DNA from 2 places in the Streptomyces sp. NPDC050418 genome. Region 2 is predicted to be linked to the other one. Evidence: riboswitches for the same ligand, from Rfam matches in the RefSeq annotation. Region 2 holds a riboswitch; the other holds the start of a gene.
The links. Region 2 has a riboswitch for glycine ahead of gcvT (glycine cleavage system aminomethyltransferase GcvT). Riboswitches for the same ligand answer to the same signal wherever they lie in the genome.

Region 1 (5,093 bases), on a different contig from region 2:
ATGATGCACTCGTGCGCGACCAGACCGCCGGGGCCGGTGTAGAGCACCGGGAAGTGCGGCTCGAGGCGCTTGGCGATGTAGTTGGCGCCGAGCACGGCCATCTGCGTGGCGCGCTTGAGGCCCTCGCCGCCCATGAGCCGGACGTACGCCCAGGAGATGGGCAGGATCCCGGCCGAGCCGAACGGCGCGGCGGAGATCGGACCGACGCCGGTCTCCGGACCCGCGGCGGGCTGCAGCGGGTGGTTGGGCAGATGCGGGGCGAGGTGCGCGCGCACCGCGACCGGACCGACGCCCGGACCGCCGCCGCCGTGCGGGATGCAGAAGGTCTTGTGCAGGTTGAGGTGCGAGACGTCGCCGCCGAAGTGGCCCGGCTTGGCCAGACCCACCAGGGCGTTGAGGTTCGCGCCGTCCACGTACACCTGACCGCCGGCGTCGTGCACCTGGGCGCAGATGTCGGCGACGTGCTCCTCGAAGACGCCGTGCGTCGAGGGGTACGTGATCATCAGGACCGCGAGCTCGTCCTTGTGCTGCTCGATCTTGGCGCGCAGGTCGGCGACGTCGATCTCACCGTCGTCGGCGGTCTTCACGACCACGACCTTCATGCCGGCCATCACGGCGCTGGCGGCGTTGGTGCCGTGCGCGGAGGACGGGATGAGGCAGATGGTGCGCTGGTCGTCGCCGTTGGCGCGGTGGTAGCCGCGGACCGCGAGCAGACCGGCGAGCTCACCCTGCGAACCGGCGTTGGGCTGCAGCGAGACCTTGTCGTAGCCGGTGACCTCGGCGAGCTGCTCCTCGAGCGACCGGATGAGCGTGAGGTAGCCCTGCGCCTGCTCGGCCGGCACGAAGGGGTGCAACTGGCCGAACTCGGGCCAGGTGACCGGCTCCATCTCGGTGGTCGCGTTCAGCTTCATGGTGCAGGAGCCGAGCGGGATCATGCCGCGGTCGAGCGCGTAGTCCTTGTCCGAGAGCTTGCGCAGGTAGCGCAGCATCGCGGTCTCGGAGCGGTGCTCGTGGAAGACCGGGTGCGTCAGGTACTCGTCGGAGCGCAGCAGCCCGGCGGGCAGCGCCTCACCGGCGGCGGCGTCCAGGGCCTCGATGTCACCGCTGACACCGAACGCGGACCAGACGGCGGCCAGCTGCGTACGGGTGGTGGTCTCGTCACAGGACAGCGCGACGTGGTCGCCGTCGACCAGGTGCAGGTTGACCCCGCCCTCGCGCGCGGCGGACACGACCTCGGCGGCCTTGCCCGGGACGCGCACGGTGAGGGTGTCGAAGAACGAACCGTGCACGACCTCGACGCCACCGGCCTTCAGGCCCTCGGCGAGGATCGAAGCGTAACGGTGCGTGCGGCGGGCGATGTCCGCGAGGCCCTGCGGGCCGTGGTACACCGCGTACATACCGGCCATGACGGCGAGCAGCACCTGCGCGGTGCAGATGTTGCTGGTCGCCTTCTCACGGCGGATGTGCTGCTCACGGGTCTGCAGCGCGAGGCGGTACGCCTTGTTGCCGTCGGCGTCGACGGAGACACCGACGAGGCGGCCGGGCAGGCTGCGCGCGAACTTCTCGCGGACCGCCATGTAGCCGGCGTGCGGACCGCCGAAGCCCATCGGCACACCGAAGCGCTGCGTCGTACCGACGGCGATGTCGGCGCCCAGCTCACCGGGCGAGGTGAGCAGCGTGAGCGCGAGCAGATCGGCGGCGACGGTGACGATCGCACCGAGCTTGTGCGCCTGCTCGATGACGGGCTTGAGGTCGCGCACGGCGCCGGAGGCGCCCGGGTACTGCAGCAGCACACCGAAGACACCGCGCTCGGCGATCTCGGCGGGGATGCCCTGCGACAGATCCGCGACGACGACCTCGACACCGGTCGGCTCTGCGCGCGTCTCGATCACGGCGATGGTCTGCGGCAGCGCGTCGGCGTCGACCAGGAACACGCCCTGCTTGACCTTGCCGACGCGGCGCGCGAGCGCCATGGCCTCGGCGGCGGCGGTGCCCTCGTCGAGCAGCGAGGCGCCGGAGGTCGGCAGACCGGTCAGGTCGGCGACGACGGTCTGGAAGTTGAGCAGCGCCTCCAGGCGCCCCTGCGAGATCTCCGGCTGGTACGGGGTGTACGCCGTGTACCAGGACGGGTTCTCCATGACGTTGCGCAGGATCACCGGCGGCGTGAAGGTGCCGTAGTAGCCGAGACCGATCATGGGCGCGAGCACTTCGTTGCGATCGGCGAGCGTCCGCAGTTCGGCGAGCACCTCGGCCTCGGTGCGCCCCTCGGGCAGCCCGAGCGCCTCGGCGCTCTTGATCACGTCCGGCACCGCGGCCGCGGTCAGCTCGTCGAGCGAGCCATAGCCGACCTGGGCGAGCATCTTGGCGCGGGCCTCGGCATCGGGGCCGATGTGGCGCTGCTCGAAGGGGATGCCGCGCTCGAGCTCGTGGAGCGGGATGCGGTTGGCGGTCATTACGGAGGCCTCCTGGTCGTATGCGACCTGCGAGGGGCACCACGGCGCGGGTACCCGGACGGCCTCCCCCTCTGTCATCTCAACCTGAGAGTTTCACCGGCCCGCGGCACACGTTTCCGTGATGCCCTCGGTCCGGCTTTCACCGTCGGTGAGAGCGGAAGCCGTCGACGTCCGCCCTGCTTTCCAGAGTGACCTCGTCCGTGCGGTACGGGTGCCTGAGAGATTCCGGGGAGGATTTGCTCCTTCGGCGCCTCCTGCCAGTACGTTCACCGGACTCGGAGAGCTCTCCCGCACGGGGTCAGCAGCCGTCTGCCAGCCTACCAGCGGGCACACGGCACGATTCCGCGCGTACGGCCCCTTCCTCCTCCGAGTGGCCACGCACCCGAAAGTGGCTTTTCGTAGGAAAACAGGGAATCCGCATGACTTTGTGAACCGGCTTTGCGAACCACGTGGAGGCACCGTGCAGACCGACATCGACCCGCGCAGCCTGATCGGCCGCAAGGCCTTCGACCGCAACGGCTCCAAGCTCGGCACCGTGGACGAGGTCTATCTCGACGATGCGACGGGCGTCCCGGAGTGGGCGGCGATACGCACGGGCCTGTTCAGCCGGGACGCCTTCGTCCCTCTCGAACCCAGCGAACTGGTCGAGGGCACCCTCCACGTCCCCTACGAGCGCGCCCTGATCAAGGACGCCCCCGACTTCGGCGTGGGCCGCCACCTCTCCCCGGAGCAGGAGCTGCAGCTCTACCACCACTACGGTCTGTCCCTCACCGACCCGACCGATCCCCCGCAGGACCAGAATTTCGGCCACATCGCGGGCCAGGACTCCTGACCGCGGCACCCCGGCTTCTCACTCGTCCCGCCCGGCTACTCCCCCGTATCCACCAGCGGCAACGGCTCCCCGGGCTCCAGATCGGGGTCGTCGACCCGGAACGTCTTCACCCGTCCCGGCCCCGAGTCCGGCGTCTCGAACCGCACCGTCACCCGCCCCAGACCACTCCCCTGGACCCACCCGGGCCCGAACTCCGTATGCCGCACATCGTGCCCGGCGTACCACCGCCGCTCGGCAGGCTCGGCCTCCACGGGCTCCGCGCCGGCCGGGGGCGGAGACGGCGATGCGGTTGAGGACGGCGAAGGCAGATCGTCATCACCTTCATGACCGGGATCCGCCCCCTCGGCCACCCCGTCCTCGCCGCCCGCCCGCGCCTCGGCGGCCCGCGCCTCCGCCTCGGCAGCCTGCGCCTCCGCTTGGGCAGCCTGCGCCTGGGCGAAGAGGTCCTCCTGCGTGTAGTCGGCGAGCCCGCTCACCCCGACCCCGAGCAACCGCACCCCGCCCGTCGTGTCCACCGCTTCGAGCAGCCGGGCTGCCGCTTCGCGCACCACGGCCGGATCGTCCGTCGGCCCCCGCAGCGTCTCGGACCGGGTGAGCGTCGAGAAGTCGTAGCGCCGCACCTTGAGCACCACGGTCCGCCCCGAGTGCCCGGCGGCCCGCAGCCGCTGCACACAGCGCTCGGCCAGCCGGTCCACCTCGTACCGCACCCGTACACGGTCGTGGATGTCCACGTCGAAGGTGTCCTCGACCGACACCGACTTGGTCTCCCGCTCGGCCACCACGGGCCGCTCGTCCACCGCGAGCGCCATCGTGTACAGATGCCCGCCGTGCGCCTTCCCCAGCAGCCGTACGAGCTCGTCCTCACCGGCCTCGGCGATCTCCCCCACGGTCGTGATCCCGGCCCGCCGCAGGTGGTCACCGGTGGCGGGCCCGACCCCCGGCAGGATCCGGACGGACTTGTCCGCGAGCAGTTCCCGCTCGGTCCCGGGAGTGATCAGCCGCAGCCCGTCGGGCTTGGCCTCCTCGGACGCGATCTTCGCGAGCATCTTCGACGCGGCGAGCCCCACCGACCCGGTCAGCCCGGTGACGGTCCGTATGTCGGCCCGCAGCTTCTCGCCCACGGCGAGCGCCGACGCGGTGTCCCAGGCGACCTCGCCCGCCTCCAGGTCCACGAACGCCTCGTCCAGGCTCAGCGGCTCCACCAGCGGCGACAGCTCGCCGAGCAACCGCATGACCTGCCGGCTGATGTCCCGGTACAGACCGAAGCGCGGCACCAGATACGCCGCGTTCGGCGCGAGCCGCCGCGCCTGCCCGATCGGCATCGCCGAGTGCACCCCGAACCGCCGGGCTTCGTACGAGGCGGTGGCCACCACCCCGCGCGGCCCGAGCCCGCCCACGACCACGGCTTTTCCGCGCAGACTCGGCTTGGCTGCCTGCTCCGCCGAGGCGTAGAAGGCATCCATGTCGAGATGCAGGATGGTGGGCGCGGATCTCACAGGTCCGATGCTGCCCTACGGCACTGACAACGGCCCCGGATCCACCGGGGCCGCGCGTCACACAGCGCGGTTACGGCGCCGCGCCAGCTCATCCGAGGGGTTGTGCCCGATGAGGGTCTCCCCGGTGTCCACACGCTCCCCGTGGAGCTGCGAGAGGGCCGTCTCCACATCGCGCCAGACGACACCCACGGCGATCCCGAAGATCCCCTGGCCGCCCTGGAGCAGATCCACGACCTCGTCGGGCGAGGTGCACTCGTAGACCGTCGCTCCGTCGCTCATGAGGGTCATACGTTCCAGATCGGCGAAGCCGCG
Region 2 (5,093 bases):
CCGTGCCAGAGCAGCATCCAGATCCGGCCGTCCGTGACGGCCTGGAGCAGCGCCTCGTACGCGTCGTACCGCCCGGGTGTCACCTGGCGCAGCATGTGCTCGACCTGCCCGGCCGCAGCCGTGCCCGACGCACTCACTCTTGACCGCCCCTTCGCCCCGCTTTTTTCAAGATGTTGCAGCCCTACGCCCCGCACCGTCACGTCCGTCAACACCGCGACGTTCCGGCCCGGGCTATGTAACCAGCTTATGCGGCGCTTCTGACACCGACTTGACGCTCCCCGTGACGAATTTCGCGCGGCGCGGGGTGTATGCGGTATCACGCGCGGGCTACGCGTGCTCCCGGCGGTAGAACGGGCGGACCTTCGCGGACATCCAGTCTCCGACCGGGTCCTGGGCCACGTCGAGGAGGACCAGGTTGACCGGCCAGGGCGGTGTGATCCGGCCAAGCGCGCGGCCGAGCGCGTCCATGGGGAGGTTGCGTCCGGCGCCCTCCCACTGGGACAGCTCGACGCCGATGAAGAGCACCGGGTCGGCGGTCTCGATCGCGGCGAGGCAGCGGCGGGCGACGAGCACGATGCCGATGGCCTCGAACTCCTCGGCGGCCGCGCGCAGGAAGTCGACCGGGTCCTCCTGCCAGTCCGGCTCGTAGAGGCGGACGCGGCCGCCGGCGGCCGGTCCGTCGAGCGGGGTGCGGCCCGCGCGGCACAGCTCGGCGACGGCGGGCGGCGGGAGCGGGATGCCGACGGCGCCGTCGGGGTTCACGACGATGCCCGCCTGCGGCGGCAGGCCGCGGGCGAAGTCGACGGCGGGGGCGACGGTGAAGGACATCGCGGGTCCGGTGACCTGGGTCAGCTGCTGCTGCGAGCTGAAGACGGGGACGTACGCCTGGCCGTCGAGCTCGAGCGTGGGCACATCGAGGTTCTGGCTGCCGCGGCCGCCGCCGTTGGGGAGCGGGACCCAGATGAAGCTGCGGCCGAGGACCTCCAGGATGCGGGCGCCCGCGGCGGGGCCCGCGCCGAGCGAGGCCGCGAGGACCTCCTCGAGCTCGTTGGCGGGCCAGCCCTGCGCCTGCGCGTACATCTCGCCCTGCCCCGGACCGTCCATCTGGCGCCCCACCTCTCGATATGTGCGGCTCGACCCTAGCGCGGGGCTCGCGCAGGGCCAGGCCGAGCCTCAGGCCGTACGGAAGCCGAGGACCCGCAGTGCGGCGGCCGTCTCGCGGTCGAGCAGGACCGCCGAAGCGCAGCCCGCGGGCAGGAGGCCGCGTTCCGCGTCGCGGACCAGGCGGCCGACCGCGCCGCGGTGCCGGCTGAACGCGTACCGGGACACCCCGCGGCCGCGGTCGCGCTGGCCGGCCAGGGCGGTTGACGGGTCGACGTCGAGCAGCAGCAGATGCAGGGAGCTGCCGCGGCGGCGGGCCTCGCGGGCCAGCCAGCGGCGGACCCAGGCCTGCGTCCCGCAGTCGTGCACCACGACCTCGGCGCCCGAGCGCAGCGTGCGGCGCAGCCGCGCGTAGTGCGCGACGCGGACGAGGGGGCGGTAGAGCGCGTACGGCAGGAAGCTCGGCATGAAGGCGGCCCAGCGGTCGCGGGAGTCCTGCGAGTCGAGCCGGGGGGCGCGCACCGCGCGCTGGATCAGGGTGGTCTTGCCGCTGCCGGGCAGTCCGGAGACGACCACGAGGTCGCCGGGGGCGAAGAGCAGCCGGTCGGGCCCGGTCCTGCCGCGCAGGTCGCGGACCACGGACGGCCCGGTGTCGCGCACCGCCGTGAGGCGGCGCCTCGGCCCTGCCTGTGTGGGCACGGCGGCCGCGCCGTTCGTGACGTAGGCGCCGGCGCCTGAGTGCTGCACTGTGATCGTCCTCCCCCTCGATGGACCGGGGACTGGCCTCCTGTGGGGCTCCGCCTCTTCTTCCGCTGCCGCTTCCTGTGCTCCGTGACCGGGAGACCGTCCTCGCACTTTGCCCTCCCGAGTGTAAAGAGTCGGTAATTCACGGGGACCTGGTTTTCGCCTGCCCGGTTCCCGCCGGTTTCTGCCGGCGCACCCCGGGCGACGGGTTCCCGAGGACGTGCAATGATGTGCGCGCCAACTGCATACCGGCCGTTCGAACCCGCGCGGGAGAGTCCCGGACCCCAGGTCCGGGCGCCGAAGGAGCAAGTCCCTCCCTTGAATCTCTCAGGCCCCGTACCGCGCGGACGAGGCAACTCTGAAAAGCGAGCCGTCGTGTGACGTGCGGCTCCACCCAAGGTGCAAGCCACATCCCGTACTACGTGTGGGCGTGGTGAACCTCTCAGGTTTATGACAGATGGGGAGGAACGACCTCACCAGTCATGCCCTGGGAGCCCTTGAAGATGAGCAACGCCCCCCGTCTGACCGCACTCGACGCCCTGCACCGTTCGCTCGGCGCCACGATGACCGACTTCGCCGGCTGGGACATGCCGCTGCGGTACGCCAGTGAGCGCGACGAGCACAACGCCGTCCGCACCAAGGCCGGTCTTTTCGACCTCTCGCACATGGGCGAGATCGCCGTCACCGGCCCCGAGGCCGCCAAGCTGCTCGACTACGCGCTGGTCGGCAACATGGGCACGGTCGGTGTCGGCCGCGCCCGCTACACCATGATCTGCCGGGCCGACGGCGGCATCCTCGACGACCTGATCGTCTACCGCCTCGCCGACCAGGAGTACATGGTCGTCGCCAACGCCTCGAACGCGCAGGTCGTGCTCGACGCGCTGACCGAGCGCCAGGCCGGTTTCGACGCCGTCGTCCGCGACGACCGCGACGCCTACGCGCTGCTCGCCGTGCAGGGCCCGCACTCCCCCGCCATCCTCAAGGCCGTCACCGACGCCGACCTGGACGGCCTGAAGTACTACGCCGGTCTGCCCGGCACGGTCGCCGGTGTGCCCGCGCTGATCGCCCGCACCGGCTACACGGGCGAGGACGGCTTCGAGCTCTTCCTCAAGCCCGAGCACGCCGAGACGGTCTGGCAGGCGCTCACCGAGGCGGGCCAGGAGTACGGCCTGGTCCCGGCCGGTCTGTCCTGCCGTGACACGTTGCGTCTGGAGGCCGGCATGCCGCTGTACGGGCATGAGCTGAGCACCTCGCTGACGCCGTTCGACGCCGGTCTGGGCCGGGTCGTCAAGTTCGAGAAGGACGGCGACTTCGTGGGCCGCGAGGCGCTGGCCGCCGCCGCCGAGCGCGCCGAGCAGAACCCGCCGCGCAAGCTCGTCGGCCTGATCGCCGAGGGCCGCCGCGTCCCGCGCGCCGAGATGCAGGTCGTCGCCGACGGCGAGGTCATCGGTTCGGTCACCTCCGGCGCCCCGTCGCCGACGCTCGGCAAGCCGATCGCGATGGCGTACGTCGACGCCGCGCACGCCGAGGCCGGTACAAAGGGTGTGGGCGTGGACATCCGCGGCACGCACGAGCCGTACGAGGTCGTCGCGCTGCCGTTCTACAAGCGCCAGAAGTAGCCCTCGCCGGGCCGCATCACCCTTCGTCACCCCTCATCCCGCACCACTCCCCCGCGTACAGGAGAATTCAGGCCATGAGCAACCCCAAGGAACTGCGGTACAGCAAGGAGCACGAGTGGCTGTCGGCCGCCGCGGACGGCGTCTCGACGGTCGGCATCACGGAGCACGCGGCCAACGCGCTCGGCGACGTGGTCTTCGTGCAGCTCCCCGAGGTCGGCGACACGGTGACCGCCGGTGAGTCCTGTGGCGAGCTGGAGTCGACGAAGTCGGTCTCCGAGCTGTACGCCCCGGTCACCGGTGAGGTCGTCGAGGCCAACCAGGACGTCGTGGACGACCCGTCGCTCGTGAACTCGGCCCCGTTCGAGGGCGGCTGGCTGTTCAAGGTGCGCGTCGAGGCCGAGCAGGACGGTCTGATGTCCGCCGACGAGTACACCGCGTTCTCCGGAAGCTGAGGCCCGTACTTTCATGTCCTCTCTCAACACCTCGCTGCATGAGCTCGACCCGGACATCGCCGCCGCGGTCGACGCCGAGCTGAAGCGCCAGCAGTCCACGCTCGAGATGATCGCCTCGGAGAACTTCGCTCCGGTCGCGGTCATGGAGGCGCAGGGCTCGGTCCTCACCAACAAGTACGCCGAGGGCTACCCGGGCCGCCGCTACTACGGCGGCTGCGAGCACGTGGACGTCGCCGAGCAGATCGCGATCGACCGTGTGAAGGAGCTGTTCGGCGCCGAGTACGCCAACGTCCAGCCGCACTCGGGCGCCTCGGCCAACCAGGCCGCGCTCTTCGCGATCGCCTCGCCCGGCGACACGATCCTGGGCCTTGACCTCGCGCACGGCGGTCACCTGACCCACGGCATGCGCCTGAACTTCTCCGGCAAGCAGTTCAACGTGGTCCCGTACCACGTGGACGACGCCGGCCTGGTGGACATGGCCGAGGTCGAGCGCCTCGCCAAGGAGCACCGCCCGAAGGTGATCATCGCCGGCTGGTCGGCGTACCCGCGTCACCTGGACTTCGCCGAGTTCCGCCGGATCGCGGACGAGGTCGAGGCGCTGCTCTGGGTCGACATGGCGCACTTCGCGGGCCTCGTGGCCGCGGGTCTGCACCCCAACCCCGTCCCGTTCGCGGACGTGGTCACCTCCACCACGCACAAGACCCTCGGCGGTCCGCGCGGCGGCATCATCCTGTCCCGCGACAAGACCTTCGCGAAGAAGCTGAACTCGGCGGTCTTCCCGGGCTTCCAGGGCGGTCCCCTGGAGCACGTGATCGCGGCCAAGGCCGTCTCCTTCAAGGTCGCGGCCTCGGCGGAGTTCAAGGAGCGCCAGGAGCGCACGATCGAGGGTGCCCGCATCCTCGCCGAGCGTCTGACCTCCGAGGACGCCCGTGCGAACGGCGTCAACGTGCTCTCCGGCGGCACGGACGTGCACCTGGTCCTCGTCGACCTGCGCGACTCCGAGCTCGACGGCCAGCAGGCCGAGGACCGCCTCCACGAGGTCGGCATCACGGTCAACCGCAACGCCGTCCCGAACGACCCGCGGCCGCCGATGGTCACCTCGGGTCTGCGCATCGGTACGCCGGCGCTCGCGACCCGCGGCTTCGACGCCGCGGACTTCCGCGAGGTGGCGGATGTC

Region 1: another riboswitch for glycine. It lies ahead of gcvP (aminomethyl-transferring glycine dehydrogenase); the one in region 2 lies ahead of gcvT (glycine cleavage system aminomethyltransferase GcvT).

What each region holds. Positions count from the first base shown of each region.
Region 1 is NZ_JBITIG010000002.1:646,385-651,477, forward strand. It holds gene gcvP (aminomethyl-transferring glycine dehydrogenase) at 1-2,453, opposite strand, end outside; glycine riboswitch at 2,647-2,754, opposite strand; gene ACIBI4_RS07270 (PRC-barrel domain-containing protein) at 2,914-3,285, shown strand; partial or broken gene ACIBI4_RS07275 (DNA polymerase IV) at 3,207-4,781, opposite strand; gene ACIBI4_RS07280 (MerR family transcriptional regulator) at 4,839-5,093, opposite strand, start outside.
Region 2 is NZ_JBITIG010000013.1:81,436-86,528, forward strand. It holds gene ACIBI4_RS28645 (enhanced serine sensitivity protein SseB C-terminal domain-containing protein) at 1-137, opposite strand, end outside; gene ACIBI4_RS28650 (enhanced serine sensitivity protein SseB) at 328-1,104, opposite strand; gene ACIBI4_RS28655 (AAA family ATPase) at 1,174-1,854, opposite strand; glycine riboswitch at 2,103-2,197, shown strand; gene gcvT (glycine cleavage system aminomethyltransferase GcvT) at 2,349-3,464, shown strand; gene gcvH (glycine cleavage system protein GcvH) at 3,539-3,916, shown strand; gene glyA (serine hydroxymethyltransferase) at 3,930-5,093, shown strand, end outside.